3 regions of the Roseateles sp. SL47 genome follow, and region 2 is predicted to be linked to each of the others. Evidence: predicted binding sites of a transcription regulator. Region 2 holds the regulator's gene; each other region holds the start of a gene.
What was found. Region 2 encodes LexA, which represses DNA repair genes until DNA is damaged. Its sites were predicted from a motif close to ACTGTATNNNNATACAGT; they were not measured.
Positions count from the first base shown of each region.

Region 1: a site for LexA is predicted at 2,079-2,096, ahead of OU995_RS15110 (ATP-dependent helicase). Genes of this name have one in related genera too.
Region 3: a site for LexA is predicted at 2,740-2,757, ahead of imuA (translesion DNA synthesis-associated protein ImuA). Genes of this name have one in related genera too.

Region 1 covers NZ_CP113068.1:3,426,622-3,431,738, reverse strand. Annotated here, with positions in the region: gene OU995_RS15120 (serine hydrolase domain-containing protein) at 1-1,122, shown strand, start outside; gene OU995_RS15115 (hypothetical protein) at 1,156-1,974, opposite strand; gene OU995_RS15110 (ATP-dependent helicase) at 2,113-4,326, shown strand; gene OU995_RS15105 (FHA domain-containing protein) at 4,283-5,117, opposite strand, start outside.
Region 2 covers NZ_CP113068.1:4,663,671-4,668,787, reverse strand. Annotated here, with positions in the region: tRNA gene OU995_RS20185 (tRNA-Asp) at 55-131, shown strand; tRNA gene OU995_RS20180 (tRNA-Ala) at 208-283, shown strand; tRNA gene OU995_RS20175 (tRNA-Glu) at 331-406, shown strand; tRNA gene OU995_RS20170 (tRNA-Asp) at 530-606, shown strand; gene lexA (transcriptional repressor LexA) at 1,915-2,592, opposite strand; gene OU995_RS20160 (asparaginase) at 2,647-3,582, shown strand; gene OU995_RS20155 (organic hydroperoxide resistance protein) at 3,850-4,284, opposite strand; gene OU995_RS20150 (MarR family winged helix-turn-helix transcriptional regulator) at 4,337-4,864, opposite strand; gene OU995_RS20145 (ABC-F family ATP-binding cassette domain-containing protein) at 4,967-5,117, opposite strand, start outside.
Region 3 covers NZ_CP113068.1:6,040,364-6,045,480, reverse strand. Annotated here, with positions in the region: gene OU995_RS26160 (error-prone DNA polymerase) at 1-549, opposite strand, end outside; gene OU995_RS26155 (Y-family DNA polymerase) at 565-1,905, opposite strand; gene imuA (translesion DNA synthesis-associated protein ImuA) at 1,865-2,728, opposite strand; gene OU995_RS26145 (GNAT family N-acetyltransferase) at 3,005-3,589, shown strand; gene OU995_RS26140 (Crp/Fnr family transcriptional regulator) at 3,660-4,436, opposite strand; gene OU995_RS26135 (hypothetical protein) at 4,661-4,969, shown strand; gene OU995_RS26130 (hypothetical protein) at 5,003-5,117, opposite strand, start outside.

The DNA of each region.
Region 1 (5,117 bases), 1.2 Mb from region 2:
GGCTATGTGCTGGTCGGCGCGGTGGTGGAGAAGATCTCCGGACAGCCTTGGTACCAGGCTGCGGACCAACTGCTCCTCCAACCCTCAGGCATCACCAGCGTGTCCTACGAGGCCGGAGACAAACTGTTCAAGGGGCTGGCCCGCGGCTACACCGTCAACAACGCGGGCGAAGTGGCACCGGCCAGTCTGTTGAGCATGACGCAACCGCATGCGGCCGGCGCATTGATCTCCAATACGGAAGGTTTGTGGCGCTGGAATCAGGCCTTGCACGGCGGCAAGCTGCTCAGCAAAGGCAGCTACGCCAGCATGACAACACCTGAAGGTGCCGCGAAGCCGTTCAAGTACGGATTCGGCATTGCCAGCGTGACGCTGCGAGACCAGACGATGTTGATGCACACCGGCGGCATTCACGGCTTCTCGTCGGTGTTGAATTACCTGCCGGCGAGCCAGACCACCGTGGTGATCTTGCGCAACAGCGACAGCGGGGGCGGCGGCGACACGGTGGTGGCGCAGAAGCTGGCAGCATTTGCGATCGGCGAGCCATTCCCGGACGCCGTGGCGGTGTCGGTGCCTGCAGAGCAGTTGCGCGCAGCAGAAGGTCTCTACGGTAATGGCGAGAAGCAGACACGCAACCTGCGTGTGAAGGATGGCGTGCTGCACAGCCAGCGCACCGGCGGTGGCGTGCTGCCTCTGGTGCCGGTGGGTGGCGACCACTTTGTGTTTCGCGACTCGGTGAGCGAGCTGCAATTGGAGAGGAGCGCGGAGGGCAAGGTGGTGGCCGTGACCGTCTTCAACAACGGCGAGAAGCAAGGTGAGCGCTGGGAACGCCAAGGAGACCTGCCACCGGAGTCGTCGTCGGTGGCATTGACGCCTGCGCAGATGGACGAACTGGTGGGCACCTACAGCGCCCCCGAGTTCTCCATCAAGATCTTCATCAGTGACAAGGGCCGCCTGATGGGCCAGGCGCCAGGCCAGCCTGCGTTCGAACTACAGGCCAGGACAGCGCGCCGGGTGGAGGTGCCGCAGGTCGGTGCCCAACTGGACTTCAGCGGCGAAGAAGGCAAGGCGGCATCGGTCACGCTGTTGCAAGGCGGCACGAAGCTGGTGATGCGCCGCCAGTGATGGCTGGCCGCTGATCGCTGGTCAATGCGGCCGTCAATGCGGTCGATAGGACATCAGCCCGTCCTCCTGAGCCCGGGGCGGGCGCCCTGCCCTCATCCGCAGCCACACCGTCTGGGCGACCAGCACCACCGCGAGCGCCAAGGCAATCCAGGCGGAGGTGTGCGCGCCTGGAAGTTCAGCGCGGCTCTGCTTCACATACACCCCCACCAGGCCCCACACTGCAGCGAACACATAGCCCAGCGACTGCCAGCCGGCGACCGGCTGATGCAGCCGCGCGATGGCGACCAGCAGCAGCAGCGCGGCCAGGGCCCATAGCACCAGGGTCCACGGCAGTTGGTCCACGGTGGGCAGCAATTGCTCGGCGACGATCACTTGCGCGGTGTTCAGAAAGGCCGCCATGGACAGCCAACCCGCATGAAGCCCCAGCGGCAGCAAGGTGAGCCATGCTGCAGCGCCCTGCGGCCGGGCATGGGCCACCAGCATCAGCGCCCACAGCAGGCACCCCAGCGCCCCCCACATCACCGCCAGGGCCACCCAGAACCACTGCTGGGCAAACACCACCATCCAACTGGCCGTCAGCGCAAAACCCACGGTGGTGAGCAGCAGGCAGCGATGCCGGGCCGCTGCCATGGCTGGCTCTGGATGACGCTGGCCGCGCAGCGTCCACAATGCCAACAACAGGTCTAGAAGAAAGATCACGCCCCAGATGGAAAAGGCATAACCGTCCGCCACGATCAAGGTGGGGTATTGGTCCGACAGCGTCTTGTTGTCAGGACCGAAGCGACCTTGCTGGGACAACCAGGCGATCACCGGCATGGCCAGGGCGGACAGGGTCAAAAAAATCGGCAGCATGGGGAGGCCTCCATGGAGTGCAGCGTACACCGGACGGCTGGCAATTGCCGTTCCCCGGGCGGATGACGCAGGTCTGTGCAGCCATCGGCGGTGGCTCGGCTGACACTGGTCATCCATACAGCCTATGATGGGGACCTCATGACGCCCCGTGACCCTTCCGACCTGGCCGTGCCGCCTTCTCATGTCCTGGAGACCCAGGAAGCACCGGATGCATGCGGCCGCCCTTCCCTCGCTGCATCTGCTGGGGTCGAAAGCGTCTTTGACGAACTGAATGACGACCAACGTGCCGCCGTCGAGCATGGGCTGGGAAGCGGGCTGGGAAGCGGGCTGGGAAGTTGGCTGGGAAGTGGTCTGGAGGGGGATGGCAGCGGTGATGCACGCGACCGTGCCCTGCTGGTGATCGCCGGTGCCGGGTCCGGCAAGACCAAGACACTGGCCACCCGGGTGGCCCGGCTGGTGCTGGCCGGCGCCGACCCGCAGCGCATCCTGCTGCTGACCTTCTCCCGCCGCGCCGCCGGCGAGATGGAACGACGAGCCGGCCAAGTGCTGCACCGGGCGCTGGGATTGCGTGCCACGCAGATGGCACCAAGGTTTCCGTGGGCGGGGACCTTTCATAGCGTGGGCGCCCGCCTGCTGCGTGAATATGCGCCCCGCATCGGCCTGGACCCGCAGTTCACCATCGTGGACCGGGCGGATGCCGAAGATTTGATGGGCCTGCAGCGCCAGGCGCTGGGCCTGGCCGACGCCACCGACCGGTTCCCACTCAAGGCCACTTGCTTGAACATCTATTCCCGCGCGGTGAACAGCGAAGCGCGGCTGGATCAGGTGCTGCAGGAGCATTTCCCCTGGTGTTTCTCGGCCCATGACGCGCTGCGGCAGCTCTTCCGCACCTATGTGGACGAGAAGCAGCGCCAACGGCTGCTGGACTATGACGATCTTCTGCTTTATTGGGCAGAAGTCATGTCGGAGCCCACGCTGGCGCGGGAGATCGGCGAACGCTTTGACCATGTGCTGGTGGATGAATACCAGGACACCAACCGCCTGCAGGCCACGATCCTGCATCGGCTCAAACCCGACGGCCGACGGCTGACGGTGGTGGGCGACGATGCGCAGGCCATCTATTCATTCCGGGCGGCGGAAGTGCGCAACATCCTGGAGTTCCCCACCCGGTTCGATCCCCCGGCACGGGTGATCACCCTGGAGCGCAACTACCGCTCCACCCAGCCCATTCTGGAAGCATCCAATGCCGTGATTGCGCAGGCCAAGGAGCGGTATGCCAAGCAGTTGTGGTCGGACAAAGCGTCCAGTGAACGGCCGCAATTGGTGACGGTGGATGACGAGGCACGCCAGGCGCGCTGGGTGGCCGACCGGGTGCTGGAGCGCCGCGAGCAAGGGCTCAAACTGAAGCGACAGGCCGTGTTGTTCCGCACCGCGACACACAGCGCGCAACTGGAGCTGGAGCTGATTCGCCGGAACATCCCTTTCGTGAAGTTCGGTGGGTTGAAATTTTTGGAAAGCACCCATGTGAAGGACGCCTTGAGCGTGCTTCGCTGGGCACAGAACCCCTATCACCGGCTGGCCTGCTTCCGGGTGTCGCAGTTGCTGGCGGGCTTTGGTCCGGCCAGCGCGAGGCGGCTGGTGGATGCGCTGGACGGAGCGGCCGACATGACCACGGCCTTGAGAGGCTTCGATCCGCCGCGGGGCGCTGCGGCCGATTGGGCTGCGCTATGCGAGTTGATGCTCAGGCTGAGAGAGCAATCGGAATGGCCGCTGGATCTGGAGCGGGCCATTGATTGGCTGACGCCGCATCTGCACCGGCTGCATGAAGACGCCGCCATTCGGCTGGCAGATCTGGAGCAGTTGGCGCGCATTGCGCAGGGCTACAGCAGCCGGGAGAGCTTCCTCACCGAATTGACCCTGGACCCGCCCGAGGCAAGCAGTGATGAATCCGGCGTGCCGCTCAAGGATGAGGACTATCTGATCCTCTCCACCATCCATTCCGCCAAGGGGCAGGAGTGGAGCGCGGTGTATGTGCTGAACTGCGTGGATGGCTGTATTCCATCCGACCTGAGCACGGGGGCTCAGGCGCAGATTGAAGAAGAACGGCGCCTGCTGTATGTGGCCATGACGCGGGCACAGCATCATCTGGCGGTCATGGCACCGCAGCGCTTTTACGTCACGCAGCAGGCTCGCCATGGCGACCGCCACCTCTACGCCAGCGTCTCTCGCTTTCTGCCGGGCAAGGTGTCGCGCCACTTCGACAAGATCGGCCCGGCGAATGAATTGCGGGCGGCGCTGCCGGAGCTGGTCAAACCAGCGATGGATGTCGTGGCGAGATTGAAGAAGTGGTGAGGGGCCTTGAGAGACTGGATCTGATTTCTGCGGTGACGTTTCCTATCCTCAACTCACCGCGCCGGCGTTGAATCAATGCCGGAGGTACAACTTCCTGGCCCAGCGCCTGGGCGAGTTGCTTGCGCAGTCGAAAGATCTGAATGTTCAAATGCGCAGAGCCCAGCCCCAGCATCTTGGCGAGCCGATCCTGATAGACCCAGCCCTGCTCTGACGGCGCCAAGCCTCGCTTTGCATCATCGGCCCGTAGGCGCGCGAGTGTGAGCAGCACGTAGTGATGCGTGCGTTCCCCCAGGTCCAAGTCGTGATCGCCATGCCTCAGCCGCAGCGTCACATGTTCCTCGTCCTGGCTGACCTCGAAATGAGCCACACAAAGCGGCGATGCAGACGACGAAACCTTCTCCGTGATCTGACCGGCGCCCGAATAAAAACACCAGCGCCGCCCGCTGATCACAATCTCGTCGCCATCCTGCAGCGTTCGGCTGCCATCTTCCGAAGTGAAAATCCAGATTCCATTGAGCTCGCTGACGATGGACATCGAGGCCATGCCGTTCTCCAGCAGCAGCGTGGAGTGAGGCAGAGAAATGCCCTCTTGACCTTCGAGACTCAAGAGCATCGGCCCTGGGCGCTCAAGATCCTGTACCTGCCATTCCGCCGCTCCCTGGATTCCGAATACCAGTGTCTGGCCGGCCCTCAACTCGACTGCAGTGTTGTACGGAATGCGATGCCCGTCCAACGTGGTGCCATTGCGGCTGTGGTCAATCACCGCCCATGTGCTTCCGGTCCAACGAATC
Region 2 (5,117 bases):
GTATGAAGTAATTGATGCAATGATGATGAGTGCAAACAAATCATCGGCGTATCTGGAGTGGTAGTTCAGTTGGTTAGAATACCGGCCTGTCACGCCGGGGGTCGCGGGTTCGAGCCCCGTCCACTCCGCCAACAATTGATCTTTGCTACTGGGCTCGAGTTGGTCCACGGATGCGAAGCAGGGCGCAAGCACTGTGAGAAAGCATTTGGGGGTATAGCTCAGCTGGGAGAGCGCTTGCATGGCATGCAAGAGGTCAGCGGTTCGATCCCGCTTACCTCCACCAAGTTTTCTTGGTGGCTGACGCGAGAGCGGTAGCACAGAAAGAGTTAAGTCCCCTTCGTCTAGAGGCCTAGGACACGACCCTTTCACGGTTGTAACAGGGGTTCGAATCCCCTAGGGGACGCCAAGTTTGACAAGGCTTGGCTCGTGAAGTGAAGACGCAGAGCGTCTTTGCATTCGCGGCGCAACTTGTCCGAAGGATTGAGGCAACAGAACAGTGCTGAACGGCACCATAAGCGGCCTTGAATCTGGAGTGGTAGTTCAGTTGGTTAGAATACCGGCCTGTCACGCCGGGGGTCGCGGGTTCGAGCCCCGTCCACTCCGCCAATATTTGAAACCCCGCTAACGCAAGTTGGCGGGGTTTTTGTTTTTCTGCGGCCAGTTTTGTGCCACTTTGCGCGACCGTGCGCGACTCGCTGGTGGCGTGTCCGATTTTCGTGACGGCTCTTGCTCGCCTTGCGTCCTGGTCCCGCCTCTTCCTCAGCCCCTTTCCTCAAACCCTTTCCTACACTCCTTTCGTCAACTCCTTTCCCCAACCCCTTTTTCCCTTTTTCTATACACCGTTTCTATACCTCTTTCCTCAACCCCTTTTCGTCGCCCCTCTCCGTCGCCCCTCTCCGTCGGCCTCTTGTCCTGAGCCTGTTCCGCTCGGCCGGTTCTCTTGGACCGCTCTCTCCACAACTGGTTCCGAGAGAGGGGCTGGAATCACCCAGGGAGCTTCACCGGTTGCCTCCTCGCGAGTCCAATCGCATTCAGCGTTGCGGAAGGTTGCCACGGACGCTGGGTTTCGCCCGTTCAGGTTTCCCGACGTTGCGTGAGCGTCAGTGGATCTCTACGACGGCCGGATGGACGGAGTTGGAAATGGAGGACCGACCTCGATGGGGCATATGGATGGGGCATATGGATGGTGGATATGGATGGTGGATATGATTGGGGAACTGAATGGGGACCTGAATAACCGATGTCAGATGGAGTTGAATGGCCGACATGAATCGCATACCGGGGGCGAGATTCACCACGATTTGGCTTTGGCTTCGGTTGCGGTCTCGGCTTTTGCTTCGGCAGCGATGCTCACGGCATATTGAGCATTCAAGGTGCGCGGGTCGGAATCACCTCTGCAAAGCAGCTGCGCTGCTATACCTCGGTGGCTCCGTGTGGCGCTTACCCATTTCAGCGCACTGATGGATGCAAGATGAGCAAACCACGCCCGCCCGCGTAAGCCACTCCACGGCAACGATCGATACTCAAGGTGGGCACCCGCTCTTGGTTTCCAAAAACAAAAAAAGCACTTCGCGAAGCTTGTTCGCAAAGTGCTTTTTTATTGTGCCGGGCGCGCCATCCACGGTTGAACCCGGGTGTTGTAGGTGCGTATCGCACGCCCGCCGAATTCGCTGGCGTCGGGGTAGTTGGCCGCCAGGGAGCTGACCGTGTGCAAGCCATCCGCACGGCCACCGTGCGTACGGCCACCTCCGCAAGGCCACCATCCGCAATGCCGCCCGTCCACAGGGCCACCCTCAGAAAGGCCGCCATTAGAAGCGCTGCTATCAGAAGCGCTGCCATCCTTAGGGTGTGTAGGCCTACATGCGTGGGCGATATTCGTTCAGTGCATCACGTCGGCAAAAGCTCACCGGGAACTCAGTTGAACTGCGCCCGAATCAAGCCCACCGCCAAGCCCTCCAGCGCAAAGGACTCGTCCCCCGCCGCGACTTCGATGGGCTCAAACTCTGTGTTCTCCGGCAGCAGACGCACACCACCCGCGTGGCGCTGGAAGCGCTTCACCGTGACCTCGTCGCCCAACCGGGCCACCACGATCTGACCATTGCGGGCTTCACTGGCCTTTTGCACGGCAAGCAGGTCGCCATCCATGATGCCAATGTCTTTCATGCTCATGCCGCGTACACGCAGCAGGTAGTCCGGCATGCGGGAGAAGGTGGAGGGATCGACGCTATAGTGCTGCTCGACATGTTCCTCCGCCAGGATGGGCGCGCCTGCTGCCACCCGGCCGACCAGCGGAAGCGTCAACTGCGCGAGGCTGGCCAGGGGGAGTGCGAACTGGCTGTGTTCACGCGCCTGATTGACCTGCTTCAGGGCGGGCGAGGGCAGACGAATGCCACGAGCCGTGCCGCCAACCAGTTCGATGACGCCCTTGCGGGCCAGCGCCTGAAGATGTTCTTCCGCCGCGTTGGCCGAGCGAAAGCCCAGCTGCTGTGCGATTTCCGCGCGGGTGGGTGGCGAGCCGGTGCGCTCGATGCTGCGCCGGACCAGGTCAAAGATCTGTTGTTGGCGGGCGGTGAGTTTTGGTGGTGTGTTCACGGTTGACCTGAGTATCCATCCAGTGCTCTGTATTTTTATCCAGGAGAAGCCAAATTGCAAAGCCGCATTGAGCGAATTGTCATCATCGGTACCGGCGGGACCATCGCCGGTGCCGCGGCTTCGGCCACGGACAACGTGGGCTACAAGGCCGGGCAGCTCTCGGTGGACTCGCTGGTGGCGGCCGTGCCGGCGCTCAGGGCCGAATCGCTGGAAGCTGAGCAACTGGCTCAGCTCGATAGCAAGGACATGGATGTGAGCACCTGGGCGCGCCTGGCGCGTCGGGTCCAGGCCCACCTGGACCGGCCGGAGGTGCGGGGCATCGTGATCACCCATGGCACCGACACGCTGGAAGAAACTGCCTATCTGCTGCAACGGGTGTTGTCTCCGCAAAAGCCGGTGGTGCTGACCGCCGCCATGCGGCCCGCCACGGCCTTGCAGGCGGATGGCCCGCAGAATTTGCTGGATGCCGTTGCTGTCGCCAAGTCCGAGGGGGCCTGCGGGGTGGTGGCGGTGGTGGCGGGTCAGGTCTTGCACGGTCTCGAACTGCGCAAGACGCACACCTACCGGCTCGATGCCTTCGAACCCGGCCCCGACAGCGGGCTGCTGGCCGTGGTGGAAGAGGGCGCCGTGCGCCGCTTTCGGGACTGGCCGCAAGGGGTGGCCCTGGGCGCTTCGACCTTGCCGCAAGACGCTTCGGACTGGCCCTGGGTGGAAGTGCTGGCCAGTCATGCAGGCGCGCAGGCGCGTGCCCTGGAGGCCTGGCATCAGGCCGGCGTGCAGGGGGTGGTGCTGGCCTGTACCGGCAATGGCACGGTGCATCAGGCGCTGAATGGGCCCGTCCAGGCACTCCGTCAGGCTGGGGTGCCGGTGTGGCGCACCACCCGATGTGCCCAGGGGCGCATCGTGGGCGCCCCAGAAGAAAAAGGGGCCGCCCTCACACCGTGGGCCGCCCGCATTGAGCTGACGCTGGAATTGCTCCAGCGTCGCTAGTGTTGGTGGCGACTGGTGGACGCGACTGGTGCACGCTCATCGGCGATCGCGGTCACCGCCAGGCGCTCTCAGACACTGCCAGTCACCGCCCTGCAATCTCTGACACTGCCAGGTAATCTCTGACATTGCCAGGCAATGCCAGGTCCTGCCAGGTCCTGCCAGGTGCTGGCGGCCACAGCCATCCACCGAAGGGCGCTAGCCGTTGCCAGCCCCGTTGTCAGTCGCGTGGCCGGTGCGCCAGGGCGGCACCGGCCACGCGCCCGTTCATCAGACCACCGTCAGGGTGACGTCGATGTTGCCACGCGTGGCGTTCGAGTACGGGCACACCTCGTGGGCTTGAGCCACCAGGGTTTCGAGCGCGGCGCGGTCCATGCCCGGCACCGAGATCTTCATGGCCACGGCGATGCCAAAAGCACCCGGCTTGTTGGCGTGCGGGCCGATGGAGACGTCGCTGGTGATGGAGACTTCGGCCGGCAGGGCCACCTTGTTGCGGGCCGACACGGCCTTCATCGCGCCGATGAAGCAGGCCGAATAACCGGCTGCAAACAGCTGTTCCGGATTGGTGCCGTTGCCGCCCGCGCCACCCAGTTCCTTGGGCGTGGACAGGTCCAGCTTCAGCGCGCCGTCCGACGACTGGGCGGTACCGGCGCGGCCTCCGGTGGCAGTGGCGGTGGCGGTGTAGAGGGCTTTCTCGATGGCCATGTGGCGCTCCTTGATTGGGGTTGAAAAAAACGAGGGTGGAAGAGGCCCGGGCTCAGCCCGGGGGACGGGTGCGGTCGGCCTGCTCCAGATGGTGCAGGACACTGGACCGCAAATCTTGCAATTGCCGTGTCAGCGTCTGTAGCTCATCCAGGCTGCAGGCACTGGCACAAGCCAGTTGTTCAGGGATGCCGACCGCCTGCGCACGCAGGGAACGGCCTGCCTCCGACAGGTGGATATCCACCCGCCGTTCGTCCTTGTCGCTGCGGCGGCGTTCCACCAGGCCCTGGGTTTGCAGACGCTTGAGCAGCGGCGTGAGCGTGCCGGAATCCAGGCCCAGTCGTTCCCCAAGGGCGGATACGGCCAGGCCATCCGACTCCCACAACACCAGCATGACCAGGTATTGGGGATAGGTCAGCCCCAGCGGGGACAGCAAGGGCTTGTAGAGCTTGGTCATCGCCAGGGAGCTGGCGTAGAGCGCAAAGCAGAGTTGCTGGTCCAGCCGCAGCCAATCCGTGGCCGCAGCCTCAGCGGCTGGGCTGCCCGTGAGGGACGGGTTGCTGGGATGGGCTGCGTTCGACATGGGTGCTACTGTAGTACGCAATTCAATTGCACACAATCAAAGTGGTTTTTAAAAGGGCGGACTCCCTGCGGGGCCGCCCCTGGTGCGTCACCGATCAAACGGTCAACTCGCTGACTGCAGCGCGTCCACCTGTTCGCTCAATTCCAGCCAGCGCATTTCCTTGTCCTCGACCTCGTCACCAATCGCTTTGAGACGTTTGCCGGCATCGGCGATCTGCATGGGAGACAGGGTCCCCGTTGCCAGTTCCGCTTCC
Region 3 (5,117 bases), 1.4 Mb from region 2:
GCGCCCGATGAAGCGCAACAGCAGCCAGCGCGCCAGCGCCATCAGCGGCTCCGGCTGGGCAAACCGGTCCGGGCAGGCCACCACCACGCAGTCATCGAGGTCCTGCGGGCCGATGTCGCGCAGCGTGCAGCGGTAGGTGCCTTTGTCGCTGGCACGTCGCAGGCGGGAAATCAGCTGGCACAGATTGCCGTAGCCATTGAGGTTGCAGGCCAGCACCACCAGCGTGAAATCGCAGGACGCCTCCTGCACCTCGAACTGGCTGCCCACCAGCAGCCGCACTCCATGCGCCTTGGCCGCGACATGCGCTCGCACCATGCCGGCCATGCTGCATTCATCGGTCAGCGCCAGCGCCTGGTAGCCCAGGGCCTTGGCCCGCTCCACCAGCTCTTCCGGCCAGCTCGCGCCCTTCAGGAAACTGAAGTTGCTGATGCAGCGCAGCTCGGCATAGTCCGGCAGCTGCGGCGCTTCAGCGGCGGACGCAGCGGCGGTGCTGGAAAGGTCCAAGGACGGGCGGGGGGCCGCAGACCGGTCTGCGGAGGGCGGGCTCATGCTGGGCGCTCCCCATCAGGCGTAGATGCCGTGCAGATACCAGGCACCCTCGCCATCGGCCAGGCGCTCCTGGAAGATGGCCAGCACCCCGGCGTTTGCATTGACCGCCACCCAATAGTCGCGCAGGACGTTGCGATGGCCCGGGGTGTCATCCGGCAGTCGATCCCACCAGCCGCCTTCGACCCGGTCTGGCCCGATCAGCAAGGTGAGCATGCCCTGGTACTGCGGGCGGTGATCCCGCACGGCCAGCCGCAGCGGTGCATCCAGCAGGAAGGTGGGTTCCGGGGTTTGCGGCGCCGCACAGGGGCGTGGGCGGCTTTTGCGTTGGTGCGTGGCCGGGTCGGAGGGTTGCCAGCGCGTCATCCATTCCAGCCGGTGGTCGTCCGCCAGTGCGGGCTGCATCACACGCTCCGGCCCCAGCCGGGCGGCAATGCGTTCCAGCGTGAGATACAGCGTTTCGCCGGTACGGACCTCATCCGGCAGCAGTGAGGCGCTGTCTTCCGTCAGCGCCTGCACCCCCACGGCTTCCAGCCGCAGTTCCCCCACCGGAGCCAGCAATGCCGTCTTGGCCAGATGCTCGGCCAGCAGCCGGCAGAAATGCTCCAGCTCGCGAATGGGCTCGGCCGTCCGCACGGTCAACTGGCCGTGATCACCGATGTCCCGGGCGCGCATGGAGTCGTGCACCCAATGCAGGGTGATGCCGGTGGCGCCGGCATGGCGCGCGGCCAGCCACCCGCACAGCTGCATCAGCAAAGGCCGTGCGCTCATCAGCAGGGCGGGGGCACGGTCTTCCCGGCTGGGCAGCTCCAGGCGGGCATGGAAGTCCTCCGGCAAAGCTTCCCAGCCATGGACTTCGGGCCGCAAGCCGTAGGCCTGGTCCAGGGCGGCCAGGACGCCCGCGCCAAAGCGGCGGCTGATGCCGCCACGTGGCAGTTGGCGCAGTTGCCCCAGGGTGCGCACACCCGCGCGGCTGAGCGCAGGGGCATGGACGGCTGCAGCACTCAGGGTGCCCAGCGGCAGTGGATCCAGCACCGCCTGCAGCAGCCGGTCTCCCACACCCTTGATGCCGCAGCGGGCCAGGATCAGCGCTGCCGTGGCCGTGGAGGCCCAGCCGATGCTGCACACGCCCAGGTCCGGGGCTTCATCGGCCAGGCGGGCCTGGAGGGCCGCGCGTCCACGAAACAGGCGCAGGCTGGCCGCTACCTCCATCACCACCGCGTCTTCCATACGGGCCACACGGGGTGTGAACTGCAGGCACCACATCGCCAGGCCCCGCTGGGCATCTGGCGAGACCACCGCAGGCGCCTTGGGATCGTCAGTAGGAGAGGGCGGAAGAATCAGGGCGACCCACAGCATGGCGGACCTCCTTCGCAACAGGGGCCGAGGCCACCAACGGTGCCGAGGCCGGCACCCGCTGTGGGTGGGACAGCCAATCGCTGGGCCGCATCACCCGCGGCGTCAGCACCAGCTCCAGCCCGCCAGGAATGGAGGGCAGCATCACCGGTTGCTCATGGGCAGGCCCTTTGCGCTTGAGCAGGGTCACGCGCAGTTGCCAGTCCACATCCATCTCCACCGACACCCGCAAGGGCGCAGGCGACGGGTCGTGCCGGGCCTGCAGCGGCCGGAAGAGAAAGACCGGCCCGTCAAACGACTGGGCCAGCACCTGCAGGCGGCGCAACTGTTCCGGCGAGGCCTGCGGCAGCCAGGCCATGATGGCACCGGCCGCATTGGACTTGATCAACTGCTCGGTACACCACAGGCGTTCCGAAGGCGCCTGGGCCTGGATCCAGACCAACTGCCGTTCGCCCAGCCCGAGATGCATCAATCCCGGCAGGTGCGGCCGTTTGGGCGGGCCCACCAGCACGACCGCAGCCCCTTGCGCCACCACCTCCCGCAAGGCCGGCCCCACCAGCCGCCATTCGGCCAGTGAGAACTGGGGTTGCAGAATCTCGGTGACCTGGCGCGAGGGCCAGCCGCCATCCGGCAGTTCCGCATCCAGCGCCGGAAAACCGCTGGACCAGCGGCTGTTGCACGACCGGCCCAGCGAATCACCCCGCCACAAGGCCTCCGCCACGGTGGGTGGCAGGGGCACGGCATCGGGGCGGCCGGCATTTTGTGAAGGGGACAGCAGTCCCGCTGGAGAGGGCCAGGCCCCCACCTCGGCAAGCTGGGAAGACATGATGAAAAAAGACTGTATGGGCATACAGTATATGAGTCGCCCCCGCCCCCACAAGCAAGTGGATGTCACTCAACCAGGGGCCTCGGGCGGATGTCAGCTGCTTCGTGAATCCGACACGATTGGGTGATGAATGGTCCGTTTCTCGGACGCTTTGGCGTTGAATGGTCGGCCAATGTTCGCCAACCGGCACAAAGCCCGACATTAGAGTCGGCCAACCACCACAGATGGCCTTGGAAGCCAAGAGGAGCGCATAATTTAAGTACTAACCCTATGTTTATGCCGCATTCCCCCTCTGCTGGTCTGGCGCCGGACGTGTTCACGTCCCGCCTGCGTCTGAGAGCGCCTCACCCTGCCGATCTTCGATCGCTGCATGAAGCGCTTACCGACCCGGCCAATCTGCGCTTTGGCACGGAGAGCACGGGGGCAGCGGCCCGTCTGGCGCATTGGCAGGCGTTGTGGGCGGCGGATGGTTTTGGTCCGTGGGCCGTTCAGTTGCGGGAGCATCCTGAATGGGGCGCCATCGGGTTTGGTGGATTGAGCCGCGCGCTGGTCACCGGGGTGCCCTCCCTGCTGCTGGAGTTCCATTTCCGGTCTGATTTCTGGGGGTGTGGTTATGCGGCTGAAATGTCGCTGGCCGCCTTGCAGATGGCGTTTCGGGACCTCAAGTCCGGCGAGGTGCAGTCACTGCTGCCCCCGGGCAACACGGCCGCCCGCAAGACGGTGGAACGATTGGGCCTGCGGCTCAAGGGCTCGGTGGCCGACCATCCCGGCGAAGCCGCCAGCCTGCTGTATGAAATCAATGTGGCCCAGTTCCAGGCCCGTCCGCCGCAGCAGCCGGAGCCGACACCGTTTGGCGCCTGAGAGGGGGGCTGGTGGCCTCTGGCCGGCCAAACGTGGCGTTGTTGGGGCGTTTTTGTGGCGTTTGGGGGCCTCAGCCGGAAGGCGGCAGCACATCCGGATACTGCCGCAGCCGCTCCAGTTCCAGCACCCGCACACCGCCGTAAGCCACTGCGATCAGGCGGTCGGCTTCCAGCCGTCCCAGCGCTTCATTCACCCGCTGCCGTGACAGGCCGACCAGCAGCCCCAGTTCCTGTTGCGTGATGCGCAGCAGCCCCGCCACACCGGGGCACAGTTGTGGATGGAAAAGCGCCGCCAGATGGCGGGCCACCCGCAGGTCGGGATCATTGCGCCGTTCCATTTCACGGGCTGCCAGCAGTTGCTCCATCCGTTCATTCAACTGGCGGAGCAGGTAGCGGTTGAAGGCAATGCTGGTGGCCAGCAAATCCTCGAATGCTTCCAGCGGCAAGCCGGCCACGACACTGTGGCGCAAGGCCTGAATGTCATGCCGGTAGGTCTCCCGCCGCAGCAAGGTACTTTCGCCCCACCAGCCTCCCGATGCGACACCGTTGAAGCCCGAGGTTCGTGCGCTGGCCTGTGCTTCGCTCAGCTTCAGCAGGCCGTCGATGACGCCGAACCAGTGGCTGGCCGCCCGACCCACCCGGCAGATGTGCTCACCGGCCTCCACTTCAGCGACCTGAAGCCGGGCCACGATCTGTTCACGCTCCGAGGGCGTCAGCGAGGGCAGCCACGGAATGGCGTCCAGCTCCCGGGGCGTGGCCAACCGCGCACGCTCACGCAGCGGCCGACGAGGTGGGACTGGACGGCCCTCCCGGGTGGCTCGTGAGGGCGGCGGTGTGGAGACAGACATGGGGCCATCATCGTGCCGTTGGTTGACAGCGTACGGACAGCCCCTCCTGGGGAAAGTCCGCCCCCGAACTCTCCCTAGGAATGTCGCTGGTCGTTGCATCCAGCGTCAAATATCGTTCTTTCTGCCCATTGCTGTCCCTCGACGGTCCCCGAGCCGCCTTCATGCGGCCCTCCAATGCATCCATCCGCGGGGCTGTACGGCCATGACAACACCTGGAGACCCTGATGAGCTCGAATCCTGATGACTTGGGCGGATTCTTCGCGCTGCCCCCCTTCAATGCCGAATCCGCGCTGGTGCAACTCAAGCGGACCCTGCGAGAGTGGCGCACGCTGACGGAACGCGGCGATGCCTACCGCTTCGAAGGGCAGGAGGTGCTGACCCTGCAAGCCGACACCGACCACCTGCTGGCCCGCCTGGCCAAGCGACCGGCACGCAGCCCGGAGTGGGAGACCCGGATGTGTCGCAGTGCCGCCGATGTCCGCAAGCTGCAGGACGATCTGAAGCGCCGGCTGGCCCAGTGGGCCGACGAATGATCCGACCGGGCTGCAGCCCGTGCGCCCGCAGCCTCAGACCGACGAGTCGGTGGAGGTCGCCTCCGAGACGCCAAGCTTGTTGATCAGATCGCGGATCTTCTGGATCTCCGCATCGAAGCTTTTCCGGTCGCCCAGCGCAGCAAACTGG